Regions from separate parts of the Bradyrhizobium sp. sBnM-33 genome, predicted to be linked through region 1. Evidence: riboswitches for the same ligand, from Rfam matches in the RefSeq annotation. Region 1 holds a riboswitch; each other region holds the start of a gene.
What was found. A riboswitch is a leader RNA that binds a small molecule or an ion and turns the genes downstream of it on or off. The one in region 1 is predicted to bind cobalamin.
Positions count from the first base shown of each region.

Region 2: it holds a riboswitch for cobalamin, as region 1 does, so the genes downstream of both, metE (5-methyltetrahydropteroyltriglutamate--homocysteine S-methyltransferase) here and metE (5-methyltetrahydropteroyltriglutamate--homocysteine S-methyltransferase) in region 1, are expected to answer to the same signal.
Region 3: it holds a riboswitch for cobalamin, as region 1 does, so the genes downstream of both, RX328_RS08110 (energy-coupling factor ABC transporter permease) here and metE (5-methyltetrahydropteroyltriglutamate--homocysteine S-methyltransferase) in region 1, are expected to answer to the same signal.

Region 1 is NZ_CP136624.1:1,119,565-1,124,580, forward strand. It holds gene metE (5-methyltetrahydropteroyltriglutamate--homocysteine S-methyltransferase) at 1-2,251, opposite strand, end outside; cobalamin riboswitch at 2,364-2,578, opposite strand; cobalamin riboswitch at 2,711-2,921, shown strand; gene RX328_RS05285 (ribonucleoside-diphosphate reductase subunit alpha) at 3,037-5,016, shown strand, end outside.
Region 2 is NZ_CP136624.1:1,677,458-1,682,473, forward strand. It holds gene RX328_RS07900 (hypothetical protein) at 587-850, opposite strand; gene RX328_RS43290 (DUF6925 family protein) at 847-1,044, opposite strand; gene RX328_RS07905 (hypothetical protein) at 1,059-1,277, shown strand; cobalamin riboswitch at 1,437-1,632, shown strand; partial or broken gene metE (5-methyltetrahydropteroyltriglutamate--homocysteine S-methyltransferase) at 1,733-4,059, shown strand; gene RX328_RS07915 (hypothetical protein) at 4,156-4,299, shown strand; gene RX328_RS43295 (hypothetical protein) at 4,484-4,585, shown strand; gene RX328_RS07920 (cold-shock protein) at 4,690-4,893, shown strand.
Region 3 is NZ_CP136624.1:1,719,458-1,724,473, reverse strand. It holds gene RX328_RS08125 (histidine phosphatase family protein) at 1-458, shown strand, start outside; gene cobT (nicotinate-nucleotide--dimethylbenzimidazole phosphoribosyltransferase) at 453-1,508, opposite strand; gene cobF (precorrin-6A synthase (deacetylating)) at 1,566-2,315, opposite strand; gene RX328_RS08110 (energy-coupling factor ABC transporter permease) at 2,368-3,045, opposite strand; cobalamin riboswitch at 3,082-3,302, opposite strand; gene cobA (uroporphyrinogen-III C-methyltransferase) at 3,351-4,079, opposite strand; gene RX328_RS08100 (cobyrinate a,c-diamide synthase) at 4,076-5,016, opposite strand, start outside.

The DNA.
Region 1 (5,016 bases):
ATAGCCGCGTCCGGGCGAGTTTCAGCAGAGCCGTCATCTCCTCGATATCAGGCACGCGCGGCGAATGGATGTCGTAAACGCCGGGGCCGATTTCGTTCGGGTAGCGGTAGTCCCTGAACGCATCGAGCAGCTCCATCTTCGAACGCGAGGTCTCGATCGAGATCACGTCGGCGTCCATCGCGCCGATCGCGCCGATAATGTCGTTGAACTCCGAGTAGCACATGTGGGTGTGGATCTGCGTCTCGTCGCGCACGCCGGACGAACAGAGCCGGAAGGCGTCGACGGCCCAATCCAGATAGGCCTGCCATTCGGACTTGCGCAGCGGCAGGCCCTCCCGCAGCGCCGCCTCGTCGATCTGGATCATGCCGGCGCCGGCGGCTTCGAGATCGGCCACCTCGTCGCGGATCGCGAGCGCGATCTGCCGGCAGGCTTCGCTGCGCGGAATGTCGTCGCGGACGAACGACCAGTTCAGAATGGTGATGGGGCCGGTGAGCATCGCCTTCATCGGCTTTTTCGTTAGCGACTGGGCATATTGCCACCACTCGACCGTCATCGGCTTCGGCCGCGACACGTCGCCGAACAAGACCGGCGGACGCACGTAGCGCGATCCGTAGGATTGCACCCAGCCGTGTGTGGTGAAGGCGAAGCCTGCGAGCTGTTCGCCAAAATACTGCACCATGTCATTGCGCTCGAACTCGCCATGGACGAGCACGTCCAGCCCGATATTTTCCTGCCAGCGCACTGTGCGGGCCGTCTGGTTCTGCAGGTAGAGCTTATAGGCTTCGTCCGTCAGAGCTCCCCTGGCGTGAGCGGAGCGGGCGTTCCTGACATCGGCGGTTTGCGGGAACGAGCCGATGGTCGTGGTCGGGAACGCCGGCAGGTTGAAGCGCTCGCGCTGAACGGTGGCGCGTTCAGCGAAGACGCTGGAGCGGAAGCGCATCGGCTCATTGATGCCGGCAACACGTGCCGCCACCTTCGGGTCGTGAATGCGCGGCGACGCCTTGCGGGAGGCTGCCGCCTGGTCCGAAGCTTTCAGGCTGTCCGCGACTGCTCTGCGGCCATCGGCCAGCGCGGTTCCGAGCGTGGCCAGCTCCTCGAGCTTCTGCACCGAAAATGCCAGCCAGCTTTTTATTTCGGGATCGAGCCCGGTCTCAAGTGAGAGATCGATCGGGACATGCAGCAGCGAACAGGAGGGGGCGACCTGCACACGGTGCTTGCCGAGTTTGGCGATCACCGGCTCAAGCCGGTCGAGAAGCCGGCTCAAATTAGCGCGCCAGATGTTACGGCCGTCGATGATTCCGAGCGACAGCACGAGGTCGTCAGGAAAACCGGCGAGCTCGTCGATCTGCTCCGGCGCGCGCACCAGGTCGAGATGCAGGCCGGCGATGGGAAGGGATAGCGCAGTATCGCGGTTGGCGCCCAGCCCGCCAAAATAGGTCGCCAGCATGATCTTGAGCTGCGGCACCGCGCTCGTGATCTTCGCATAGGCATAATGCAGCGCCTGATGCGCGACGATATCGAGGTCGAGCACCAGACACGGCTCGTCGATCTGCACCCATTCCGCGCCCCGATCGGCGAGTTCGCGCAGGACCTCGATGTAAACCGGCACCAAGCGATCAAGCAGGGACAGCGGATTGAAACCGGCATCCTTGCTCTTGGCGAGTTTGAGAAACGTGACCGGCCCGACTAGCACAGGGCGGGTCTGATAACCCAGCGCCTTGGCTTCTTCGTATTCCTCGATCGGCTTGCGCGAGGCGAGGACAAATTTCTGATCCTTGGCCAGTTCGGGCACCATGTAGTGGTAGTTGGTGTCGAACCATTTTGTCATCTCGAGCGCCGGCACGCCGTGCGCGGCGTCGTGCCCGTGATTGATATGGCCGCAGCTCGCTTCATGTGCCTTGCCTTGTGCGCCGCGTGCCATCGCAAAGTAAGTCGCAAGGGAGACCGGCCCGCCGTTCCAGCGATAGATTTCCGGAATCGCACCGACCATGACGGATGTGTCGAGCACCTGGTCGTAGAACGAGAAATCGTTCGACGGGATCACGTTGACGCCAAGCTTTTTCTGACGCGCCCAGTTGGCGGCGCGAAGCCCGATGCCGGTCTCGATCAGCGCCTTCTCGTCGGTTGCGCCGGACCAGAAACTCTCCAGCGCGAATTTCAGCTCGCGGCGCGGACCGATGCGCGGCGTGCCGAGGGAGGCAACGGGAAGTGAAGAAGTGGAGATGATGGAAGAAGATGTAGAACCAGACATTGGCTTAACCCCAAAAGTTGGGGGCAAAGGCCGAAGTGACACGTCTGGATTTTCGCGAACGGCAGAGCGCGCGCGGAAAATCGCAACCGCACCACCGGGACACCCCGCCCGAGGACGTGTATGTTGTCGAGGCAGGTCTCCTGGCTCGCGGGTCAATGCTGCTGTCCGGCCTTCCCGAAACCTCGTGAGGCTTCAGTGACTTCATTGGACAGCGGCTCGCCGCTTACAGTTGCGGGGGCAGCTCCGGCTTTGGCTTTTCGGCCGCACCGGCTTCCCTCTTAGCTTCGGAAGAACGTCTCCCGAAGAACCACGACGGGTCCACTTATCGGCAACGCGGCAGGCGCGTCAACTCGGCGACATTCGCTGGTTCGTTGTAATCGTTGTTCACAGCCGCAGGTTCCCTCGCCGAAATTCTTGCACATCACCTGCTCTCCCCATTGACAGGCGGACGCGAATAACACGAGATATAGCCGTCACGGTCCGCCATGACCCAACACATGGTGGCTAAGAGGGAAGCCGGTGTATCGCGAAAATCCGGCGCTGCCCCCGCAACTGTAAGCAGTGAGTTGTTTTCCGAATCTTACGTCACTGATGCGGCATCGCATTGGGAAGACACGGGGACAACGGCGACCTGCGAGCCAGGAGACCTGCCGCGACACCGAAAAAACGTCCACGGGCGGGGTGTCCCGGCGGCGCTTGCAGATTCATGCCGGGGTTTCTCGCCCGCGCATTTGAAGCAGCGTCCTCTCTGACATCCAGCCCCAATACCATCACGGGGTCTCTTGATGTCACTCTCTCTCGATCGCGGAGCCAGTGCCGCTCCATTCATCCGGTTGCGGCCCGAATCGCTTGCCGTCTCGGAAGCGCAGCCGCCGATGCAGGTGATTCGTCGCAACGGCACGGTTTCGAAATTTGACGCCAGCAAAATTTCGGTCGCGATGACCAAGGCGTTTCTCGCGGTCGAGGGACATGGCGCGGCGGCCTCCCGCCGGGTGCATGAAATCGTCGAGCAACTGACCGCCGAGGTCGTCGGCGCGCTGTCGCGCCGGATGAGCGAGGGCCGCACCTTTCATATCGAGGACGTGCAGGACCAGGTCGAGCTCGCCTTGATGCGCAGCGAGCATCACAAGGTCGCGCGCGCCTATGTGCTCTATCGCGAGGAACGTACGCGCCAGCGTGCCGGACAGGACGTGGCCATGGCCGCCCAGCCATCGGGGAAGCCCTCGTTACGTGTCACCCTGGCCAGTGGCGTGCAGGTCCCGCTCGATATCGCGCGGCTGACGCTGATCATCGAAGAAGCCTGCACTGGCCTTCAGGGCGTCGGCGCCACCGCGGTGCTCGCCGAGACGCAGCGCAATCTCTATGACGGCATCAGCGAGGACGAACTGGCGCTGGCGTCGGTGATGGCCGCGCGCACGCTGGTGGAGCAGGAGCCGAACTACGCCTATGTCAGCGCGCGGCTCTTGCTCGACAAGCTGCGCACCGAGGTGCTGTCTTTCGTGCATGACACGCCGACCAGCGCGTCGCAGGCCGAGATGGCCGAGCGCTACGGCGAGTACTTTCCAGCCTACATCAAGGCCGGCATCAAGGCCGAACTGCTCGATCCCGATCTGGCGCGCTTCGACCTGAAAAAGCTTGCCGCGGCATTGAAGCCGGAACGCGACCTGGCGTTCCAGTTTCTGGGTCTGCAGACGCTGTACGACCGCTATTTCCTGCATGTGCACGGCAATCGCATCGAGCTGCCGCAGGCGTTCTTCATGCGGGTCGCGATGGGGCTGGCGATCCGCGAGATCGACCGCGAGGCGCGCGCGATCGAGTTCTACGATTTGCTGTCGTCCTTCGACTTCATGGCCTCGACGCCGACGCTGTTCAATTCCGGCACGCTGCGGCCGCAATTGTCGTCCTGCTTTCTCACCACCATCGCCGACGACCTCGACGGCATCTTCAAGTCGGTCAAGGACAATGCGCTGCTCGCAAAATATTCCGGCGGGCTCGGTAACGACTGGACCCGCGTGCGTGGGCTCGGCGCGCATATCAAGGGCACCAATGGCGAAAGCCAGGGCGTGGTGCCCTTTCTAAAGGTGGTCAACGACACCGCGATCGCCGTCAACCAGGGCGGCAAACGCAAAGGCGCGGTCTGCGCCTATCTCGAAACCTGGCACATCGACATCGAGGAATTTTTGGAGCTGCGCAAGAACACCGGCGATGATCGCCGCCGCACCCATGACATGAACACCGCGAACTGGGTGCCCGACCTGTTCATGCAGCGCGTCGAGGCCGATGGCGAATGGACGCTGTTCTCGCCGGACGAGACGCCCGACCTGCACGATCTCTACGGCGAGGCTTTCGCCGAGCGTTACGCGGCTTACGAAGCCAAGGCGGCGCGGGGCGAGATCCGCGTGTTCAAGCAGATCCGTGCCACCGATCTCTGGCGCAGAATGCTGACCATGCTGTTCGAGACCGGGCATCCCTGGATCACGTTCAAGGATCCCTGCAATCTACGCTCGCCGCAGAGCCATGCTGGCGTGATTCATTCTTCAAACCTCTGCACCGAGATCACGCTCAATACGTCCGACGACGAGACTGCCGTCTGCAATCTCGGCTCGATCAACCTGCTTCACCACGTGCGGGAAGGCCGGCTGGACGAGGCGCGGCTGAAGCGCAGCGTGACCATTGCGATGCGGATGCTCGACAATGTTATCGACATCAACTTCTACACCATTCCCGAAGCGCGGCGCTCGAACCTGCGACACCGTCCGGTCGGC
Region 2 (5,016 bases), 560 kb from region 1:
AAATTTGGATGGGTGACCGTACGCCGGCATTTACGAACAACTCTTCGCCAAGGGGCTAATGACCCTGTATCTGCGCGAGAACCTACTCGCACCATGCGTTTTTGCGTTCAAAGCCCATTGAATCCTGCAAGTCAATCTCTTGCTGGAGGCAGAAAAAAGGCCGCGCGAATGTTACGCGCGGCCAAGTCAGGGAGGAAACGCCCCAAGGGGCCGCTGAAGGAGCATCGAGATGAGTAGATCGATCACTCACCGAGAACTCCAAGCTTGTGAGAACATCAGTGTTACGAGATGCCCTTTTAGTCGTCTCTAGTCGCGCGAACAAATGATCGAATACTCGAGTTCTTGCGCCGTTTGGCGGTGATTTTTGCGCATGTGTCGCATCTTTTGTGCAAAGATGATCAACTGGACGCAGCGTGCAGCTCAACGCATCGGTCGGTCTACCGCGATAAGCCCGGATGCCTAGGGAGGTCACCGTTTCCCTTCGTTGTTCAGGCGGGATGGTCATCTCGGCGACACTCGTCACGGGTTTCGGTGATCTATTATAGTCTGTATGTAACGTACACTGCGAATTCAGAATCTTGAGCAGCTACAGGCCGATAGGAATGTCAATGTAGCGCATCGATGGGTCGTCGGCGTCCACCGGACCGAGCTCGTCCCAGGCCGACAGCCAAGCCGCAAGCACTGCCGATGTCTGCTCCAAGGCCTGCACCTGGCGAAGCGTCACGCGGAATATGGCGCAGGCAAAATGGTCGTTTCGGAGTGCGACGGTGGATGGTTCAAGTCCGCAGACGACGGAATGGATGACATGCCGCTCGAAGGCCACGAGATCGGGGTTGCCCGTAACTTTCAAGCAAGGGCCAGAAAGGTGATGCGGCAGTCATGCCTGAACGGGCGTTTTTGGCCAAGGTGGTCGCGGAGCGGATGCAGGGGATAGAGATGCGCGCAGGTGGGCAACCCTCGGGCAATGGCTACGTCACTGCATGGGTACGGCGATGCGACAGTACTTTCGGCAAAGATATGGGTGTGCCTCGCGATACAGCACATAAGCGCGTGCAGAGTTGGAGGCGGGCGCCTACCGATTTTCCCGGCGCGCTCAACACCGCGGAAATGTTCCTGCCTTTGCCGAGCGGATGCCGGGCGTGCCGCTGCTCGCCAACATGACCGCCTTCGGCAAGACGCCGTTGCTTTGCGGTGGCAGAATTCGAGGTAACTATTCAATGGTGATCTGGCCGGTGTCTGCGCTGCGGGTGGCTAACAAGGCGCAGGAAGATCTGTAAGCTGCGATCGCGCGACCGCGGCACCCACAAGATTGTCGATCGAATCCAGACGCGCGCCGAACTCTATGCGACGATCGGGCCGCACGACGACGAGGCGCTAGATGCCTCCGTTGTCCAGACGATCGCTCCCGAGAACCGAACGGAACGGCCCTCTTGCAGGTAATCGGAGATGTCGAGGCTCTCCGGATTGATCCGGAGCTAAGAGGGAAGCCGGTGCGATGCCGGCGCTGCCCCCGCAACTGTAAGCGGCGAGCCGCTGTCCAATAGAAGTCACTGAAGCCACGCGGCTTCGGGAAGGCCGGATAGCAGCGACGACCCGCGAGCCGGGAGACCTGGCCCGACAACATATTCGTCCACGGGCGGGGTGTCCCGGTGGTGCGCCAAGCAGTTGCCGCTTCGGCGGCTTTTTCTGGACGCGTCCGCCATGGCCTTGCTCCCAACATAGGGTTGAAGCTATGTCTCTTCTCTCGATTCCTGTCGCTACCCTCGGCACGCCGCGCATCGGTCCCCGCCGCGAACTCAAACTCGCGCTCGAGAGCTATTGGGCCGGAAAGTCTGACGAAACGCAGCTTCTTGAGGCTGCGGCTGCGCTTCGCGCCGCCAACTGGGCGCGGCAGAAATCGCTCGGCGTAACCGTTATTCCTTCAAACGACTTCTCGCTTTATGACCATGCGCTCGATACCAGCGTGATGGTCGGTGCCATTCCGGAAATTTACGGTTGGAGCGCAGGCCCTGTTTCGCTCAAGACCTACTTTGCGATGGCACGGGGCGCACGGCGCGATGACCATGATGCGAATTGCGGTCACGCCGAGCACGGCGCCGCAGCGCAGGAGATGACCAAATGGTTCGACACTAATTATCACTACATGCTGCCGGAATTTCACAAGGACCAGACCTTCACGCTTTTCTCTCGCAAGCCGATCGAGGAGTATGAAGAGGCGAAAAGCCTGGGTTGTCAGACGCGCCCGGTGCTGGTTGGTCCGGTCACCTTTCTGAAGCTCGGCAAGAGCGCAGATCCTGCATTCGATCCGCTGTTGCTCCTCGATAGGCTGCTGCCGGTCTATGTAGATGTTCTCCGCGAACTCACCCTAAGGGGCGCCGAGTGGGTGTAGCTGGACGAGCCATGTCTGGTCCTGGACCTCGACGACGCTACACGCGACGCGCTGCGCCGGACCTACGCCCACCTGGCCAAGAAGGTTCCCGACCTCAAGATCATGCTCGCTACCTATTTTGGAACGATCGGCGACAACCTGGAAACCGCTTTGACGTTGCCGGTTGCGGGCCTTCACATCGACCTGGTCCGCGCCCCAGAGCAGTTGAGCCCGATTGTCGCCGACGCTCGAAGGGATATTGTCCTCTCTCTCGGCGTCGTCGATGGCCGCAATGTCTGGCGTTCGAACCTTCCAGCGGTGCTCGACCGGCTCGAACCTGCCGTCGCAAAGCTTGGCGAGGACCGCGTGCAGATTGCACCCTCATGCTCGCTGCTTCATGTCCGATCGACCTCGATCTCGAGACCGATCTCGATCCCGATGTGAAAAGCTGGCTTGCTTTCTCCGTCCAGAAGATCGGAGAACTCGCAACGTTGGGACGCGTGCTGGCTAAAGGCTGGGAGGAAGCGGCGGATGTACTTGCGGCCTCAGAAGGCGCGGCCGTCACGCGCGAAACGTCGCCCAACGTTCACAATGCGAACGTCGCCAAGCGAATGGCTGCAATCGATGACGGCATGCGGCGTCGTCGCAGTTCTTTCGCCCGGCGCGCCGAGGTTCAGCGCGCGCGGTTCGGATTGCCGACATTTCCCACGACGACGATCGGATCGTTCCCGCAGACGGCGGAAGTTCGCAAAGGCCGCGCGGCCCATGCGCGGGGAACGATGAGCGACGCACAACACGAGCAGTTTCTCAAAGAGGAGACGGCACGCGCGGTGCGCTGGCAGGAAGACATCGGTCTCGACGTTCTCGTGCATGGCGAGTTCGAGCGCAATGACATGGTGCAGTATTTCGGCGAGCAGCTGTCCGGCTTCGCATTCACCAAGCATGGTTGGGTTCAGTCCTACGGCTCGCGTTGTGTCCGGCCGCCCATCCTTTTTGGTGATGTCTCCCGGCCGAAGCCGATGGCGGTGGAGTGGTGGCGCTACGCGCAATCGCTGACCAAGAAGCCACTGAAGGCGATGGTGACAGGACCGGTGACGATCCTGAACTGGTCGTTCGTCCGTGATGATATTCCACGGAGCGAAGCATGCCGTCAGATCGCGCTAGCGATCCGTGACGAGGTGATCGACCTCGAGAGGTCCGGCGCGATGATGATCCAGATTGACGAGGCTGCGCTCCGAGAAGGATTGCCGCTGCGCAAGTCACAATGGAAGACCTACCTCGGCTGGGCCGTAGACAGCTTCCGCATTTGCTCGTCGGGCGTGGCCGACGAGACCCAGATCCACACCCATATGTGTTATTCCGAGTTCAACGACATCATCGACGCGATCGCGGCAATGGATGCCGACGTCATCTCGATCGAGACGTCGCGGTCAAAGATGCAACTGCTTGACGCCTTCAAGAGCTACAAATATCCGAACGAGATCGGACCCGGCGTTTACGACATCCATTCGCCGCGCGTGCCGGACGCGGCCGAGATGAAGAAGCTCATTGCGCTGGCGCGGCAGCGGCTTTCCGATGCGCAGCTCTCGATCAATCCAGATTGCGGCCTTAAAACGCGCCGATGGGATGAGGTGCGTCCCGCGCTCATCAATATGGTCGCCGCTGCCCGTGAATTGCGGGCGGCGTCCTGATCCCGAGGCAATCGCCGATGTCCGGCGTCTTTTTTCACAGGGAGCGCCGATGCGTTTCTGGATCAAATGCACCCGCTTTGGAAAGGAGGAGCCCTGTTGCGTGAATTTCTCGCTTGTCGAGGAGATGGGCGTGATGGCGAGAAAACGATCCTGGAGTTTGTCGGAAGCAACGCCCAAACGATCGAGGTGAACGAGGGCGCCGGACGAAATCTCTCGATCCATCTCGGTGGGGTTTGTTGAGTCGAGTGTTGCAGACTTTGGGAACCGGAACCGGCGAAGTGTCGGTCGATTTGCGAACGGGCGATGCGCATCCGGACTGGCATGCTCTTGCCTGGTCGCGTGAGATCAGGCCGGAGAACGCTTTTGCTCCTCGTCTCGCGAGCGAACCGTCGTCGTTCGCCTGAGACAGGGCGATCTGTTCGCGCTGGAAGATCGCTGCGCCTATCCGGCGGGTGCCATTGTCGAAAGGCGTCTCAGAAACTGTCGGCTGCATTGCTGCTACCACGGCTCAACGCGGCGGAGTTGACGCACTAAAGCTAATCCTAATTCCGCAAATCACTTGAGGCGAGCAGGTCTGTCGAGTTTAATGATCTGATACGCCGTTAATTTATGTGATTCGGAGAGAAGAACATGCCCAAAGGCAAGGTGAAGCTGTTTAAGGACGATAAGGGGTTCGGCTTTATAGCGCCTGATACTGGCGGTGAGGACCTATTCTTCCACGTGAGCAGCTTGTTGCCCGGTGTAACGCCCAAGCAAGGAGACCGCGTCAGCTATGAAATCGGTGTAGACCGCAGGACCGGACGTAGTCGAGCCGAAAAGGTCGTGATCGGTTGATCATAGAGACTTGGGCAGAGTCATTCCCGGCCACCATACGAAGGCTTTCTTATCACCGGCGTTCCAAAGCGCCTCTAGCTTCTCCCACTCCATGAACCCGCAATCCCAGTCGCCCCGCAATCA
Region 3 (5,016 bases), 600 kb from region 1:
TGCGAAGGCGCTTGCCGCGGGACGCCGCAAGCTATGCGAGTCCGTCTCAACGAACTCTCGATACCGCGCGCGCATTTGAGCTTGATCCAATCCCGGTGCCTGAGTTTCGGGAGCAGGACTTCGGGGATTGGACCGGCCGACGTCACGACGATCTCGCCGCTTTCGGAGAAGAAGGGTACGCCGAGTTCTGGAAGGATCCCGCTCGTTCAAGCCCACCCGGCGGCGAGAGCTTCGAAGATCAAATTGCGAGGGTTCGGGATGGACTACGTAAAATAGCTGCTGGTCCAGCAACGCTCGTCGTGCATTCCGGCACTATTCGCGCCGCGCTCTGCGTAGCCCTCGACATCGCACCGCAAGCAGCGTTGCGCTTTGTTATCGATCCGCTGTCGATCACCCGAATTGATCGGCTACGGAACGATTGGCGGATTGTGTCGGTCAATCAGAATGTCGCGTTATGAGCGATTCGGAACGCTGGCTTGCGCGAAGGTCGCCATGCCATTGTGCAGAGCGCATGCAAGCCGCAGGATCGGCAATGCGAGCGCGGCGCCCGATCCCTCCCCTAACCTGAGGTCCAGATTGAACAACGGCTGCACATTCAGGGCCTCAAGAACCAGGCGGTGCCCCTGCTCGGCCGATTGATGCGAGGATAAGAGAAAGGGCCGACACGACGGATTAAGATGCACCGCCGTCAATGCCGCGACGGACACGATGAAACCGTCGATCAGGATCGGGAGGCGACGCTGTGCGGCGGCGATGATCGCGCCCGTAATCGCAGCAGTTTCGAGACCGCCGACCGCACATAGGATGTGTTCGGGAGAAGCAGGTGGTCTCGTGAGACCATGACAATCCAGCGCTGCGTCAATCAAGTGCGCCTTCCGCGCACGACCGGCTGCATCGATGCCGGTCCCGCTGCCGGTCATCTGTGCGGCGCTCACGCCAAGCAAGGCCGCGGCGATGGCCGCCGAAGTCGTGGTATTGCCGATGCCCATGTCGCCAACGATCAGAAGATCAGGCTCTGTTGCGGCGGCGCGTGCGACCGCGCGCTTGCCGCAGTCGACGGCGAAGGCGACCTCCACCAACTCAAGCGCCGCTTCCTTGCTGAAGTCCCTGGTGCCCCGGCGCGGCTTGTCAGTCACGACGCCCGGGATCGGTTGTTCGGCGAGCGTTCCAGCATCGACGATCTCGAGACTTGAGCCCAGCTCGCCCGCAAGGACGGAGATCGCTGCGCCGCCCGACGCGAAATTCGACATCATCGCGATCGTTACTTCCTGAGGATAGGCCGATACCCCCTGGGCGACGATACCGTGGTCGCCTGCAAAGACGATGATCGGCACGCGCTCGGCCTGAGGCCGCTCCGTTTGTTGCAGGCCGGCGAGTTCGGTCGCCACTTGCTCGAGCCGGCCGAGCGCGCCGGCCGGCTTGGTGAGTTGAGCCTGACGGGCCAGCGCCGCATCGCGATGGGCGGTCGAGATGCCCGGGCACTCTTGATAGACCCACTCGGGTAGCATGCTGTTCTGCCTCTGATGCTGGCGTTAACGATACGGACGGGCTCTCGCCCGAGCGCGCTATGACCGGCGCTTGAGGATGTAACTGTCCATGATCCAGCCATGCCTTTCGCGCGCCTGCCGCCGCGCGGCGACGATGCGTGGGCCCTCCTCGGCCAGCTCACCTGACATGGTGATCTGGTCGGGCATGCCGAGATAGGCGCCCCACCAGATGTGCAGTCCTCCCGGGTCGAGCGACTGGAACGCCGCGCCGCCATCGAGCATGACGACCACGGTGTCCGTGCCGTGCGGCCAGCCGCCTTCGCGCAGCCGCCGCCCTGTTGTCACCAGAAAAGGTTCGCCGATGTCGTTCAGCGGCAACGAGTGCGCAGCGCAAAGCGCCTGGATTGACGTGATGCCTGGCACCACCTCGATCGTCGGCAACGGATCGAGCCTGCGAGCGATCCGCAGGCTGGAGTCGTATAGCGAAGGATCGCCCCAGATCAGCAGAGCAACGCGCCCGTCACTACCGAGATGGTCCGCAATTTCGCGCGACCAGCTTGCGGCGACGGCGTCGTGCCATTCGTCCACGCCCTTGTGGTAGTCCTCCTGCCCGGCGTCACGCACGGGCAGATCGAACTCGGCGACGCGCGTGCGACCGTTGGTGAGAACTCGCTCGCAAATGGTTCGGCGCAGGTCGGCGAGATCGGATTTCGCCGTGCCTTTGCGCGGAATCAGGACGAGGTCAGCTGCGTTGATCGCACGGATCGCGGCAAGCGTAAGCTGCTCGGGATCGCCGCAACCAATGCCTATCAGGAAGAGCGTTTGCATCTTGTCGCGCGCAAGGGGTGGCCGCGACTTGCGACCGCCCCCCACGTCATCTCTAGGCCGCGTTGTGCAGGCGATAGGTAACAAGACCGTCTGCGGTGATGCCCCGCATCGACTTCGCCAGCGCCAGCACGGCCAAATCGGCCAGCGGCTCGATCACGATGACGAGCGCATAGGACGCGGCAAAGGACGCGATGGCGGTAAGGTTCTCGGCCGCAAAACCAGCGCCGTAGACAGCCCAGAAGGCGACCCATGCCACAATGCCGGATTGATAGGCGGTCGAAAGCGCGAATGCCTGGCGATACTGCAGGTCAACATAGGCGGTGTTGCGGGGAATGATGCGCTCGGCAAGCGCTCGGATCGCAAATAGCGGCACCAACAGCGTGGTCACGTTCATGCCGTATTGCGGCAGATCCGTTGGCACAAAGAACAGCCCCTGAAACAAGAGACCGAGCGCCAGCCCGAACGCGGCCGGCGCCGCGCCGAAAAGCAGGAACAGCGTCGAGCCGAGAATGAAATGCACCTCCGAGACCCCGACCCGGAAATGCGGCAGCAACTCGAAAAACGAGAAGACCAGGACCGTTGTTGCGACGGTGCGCACCGCCAATGAAACGATCCCCTGCTCGCGCACTGTTTCGGCCGCGAGCTTGAGGGCGCAGCCGGCGGCGGCTGCCCCGGTCGCGTAACTCAGCACGAGCTTGGCGCCTGTAACGATTTCCGGTTCGATATGCATGATTTACATCCCTCCTGCCGTCACACCCGACGGCGTTGGCGTCAAAAACTCCAGGGCCGGTCTCCTGGCTCGCGGTTCGAAACGGACCTCCAGCCTTCCCGGGCTTGACGGCCCAGTGGCGGATCGGAGTCCCTCGCCGCTTACAGTCGCGGGGGCGGCCGGGGCTTCAGGCGCCGCAATTGGGTCCGCCCTACCCCATTCCCGATTATACTCCGGCGCTTTGCGCCGGTTCGAGCACCATGCCTGTTCTGTGTGCCCCTTCCGATGAGGCGGCGTCAAGTGGCTCGCGAGGGCGGACGACGGCATCACGGATACTCTCCCGCCAGCGCGCCGAAAAGAATGACGGCCGCCGTCGTTGCAGGGCCGGCTTGCGCGAGCTGCTCGGCGAGCTTCGCGATCGTCGTGCGGACAAGCCGTTGTTCGGCATGGCCGAGAGACTCGGCAAACAGCGCCGCTGTGTCGGGGGCCATGCCGTGCTCAATCAGCTTCGCCGCGAGGGCCGGGAATGTGCGCTTGCCCATATAGACCACGGTCGTCGATTCCGGATCGGTGAGCGCTGCCCAATTGAGATTTGCAGGCAACTGTCCGGCGACATCAGCTCCGGTCACGAACTGGACGCGGCGAGAGGTGTGCCGTCGGGTAAGCGGAATGCCGGCGTGCGCTGCCGCAACGCAGGCCGAGGTGACACCGGGAATGATCTCGTAGCCGATGCCCGCCGCGCGCAGCGCCTCGATCTCCTCTTCAAGTCGCCCGAAGATGCCGGCGTCTCCCGATTTCAAGCGGACCACGCGGGCACCCGCGGCCGCGTAGTCGATCAGCAGCCGGTTGACATGCTCCTGTTTGGCCGAAGGCCGGCCCGCCCGCTTGCCAACCGCCACCAGATTGGCCCCGGGGCGGGCGTGATCGAGGATCGCGCCCGAGGCAAGGTCGTCATACAACACGACGTCGGCGGCGCGCAGACACGCGGCCGCCTTGAGCGTTAGTAGCTCAGGATCGCCGGGACCGGCCGAGACAAAGGAAACAAGGCTGCTCACGTATCCTCCGCAATAAGGTGGAAGAACGTACCGGTGACGAAACCGCGCCGCGAGCCGGTTTCCGCAACGACCGCGCCGGTCGCGTCGCGCACGACGGCCAAGGGTGTATCGGGCTGCGAGACAATCGTGGAGTAGTGAAATTCGTGGCCGCGAAGCCGTGCGCCCCGCCCATGCCCGGGCATCGGCTCAGTGAGCTCCGCGAGCCGGTAGCCCAGATGCATGCGGCGCTGGGCAAAACTGGTCTCCAGTCCGAGCAATCCCGTCATCTCGTGGCGTGCGTCGTTGGCGTCGGTCAAGGCGGTGCCCAGCACCATATAGCCGCCGCACTCGCCATGCACCGGCCGCGTCTCGGCAAAGGACTTTAGCGCGCGGCGAAATCGCGTGTTGGCCGCCAGCCGGCCGGCATGCAATTCCGGATAGCCGCCCGGCAGCCAGCAAACGTCGGCCCCGACGTCGGGACCTTCGTCGCCGAGCGGCGAGAAGGTTGAGATCTCGGCACCGGCGGCGCGCCAGGCCTCGAGCATGTGTGGATAGACGAACGAAAATGCGGCGTCGCGCGCCAGCGCGATGCGCTGGCCGGGTGGCTTGACGTTTTCACTGCGCGCGGCGAGCTGCGGTGACCAGGCGCATGCCGATTGTAGCACTGCGTCGAGATCGACATGCTCGGTGACGAAGCGCGCGGCTTCGGCGATCAGGCCGCCTACCTCTGCCTGCTCCTCGGCCTGCACCAGGCCAAGGTGCCGCTTCGGCAAGGCGATCGCGGCGTGGCGCGGTAATGCGCCGAACACAGCAATGCCTGTGGCCGCCAGTGCGCGACGCACAAGGTCTTCGTGCCGGGCGCTGGCGACACGGTTGAGAACGACGCCCGCAAGACGCACACCGGCACGGAAATCGCGCAGTCCCGCAACCACAGCCGCGGCGGTTTGCGCCTGTCCGG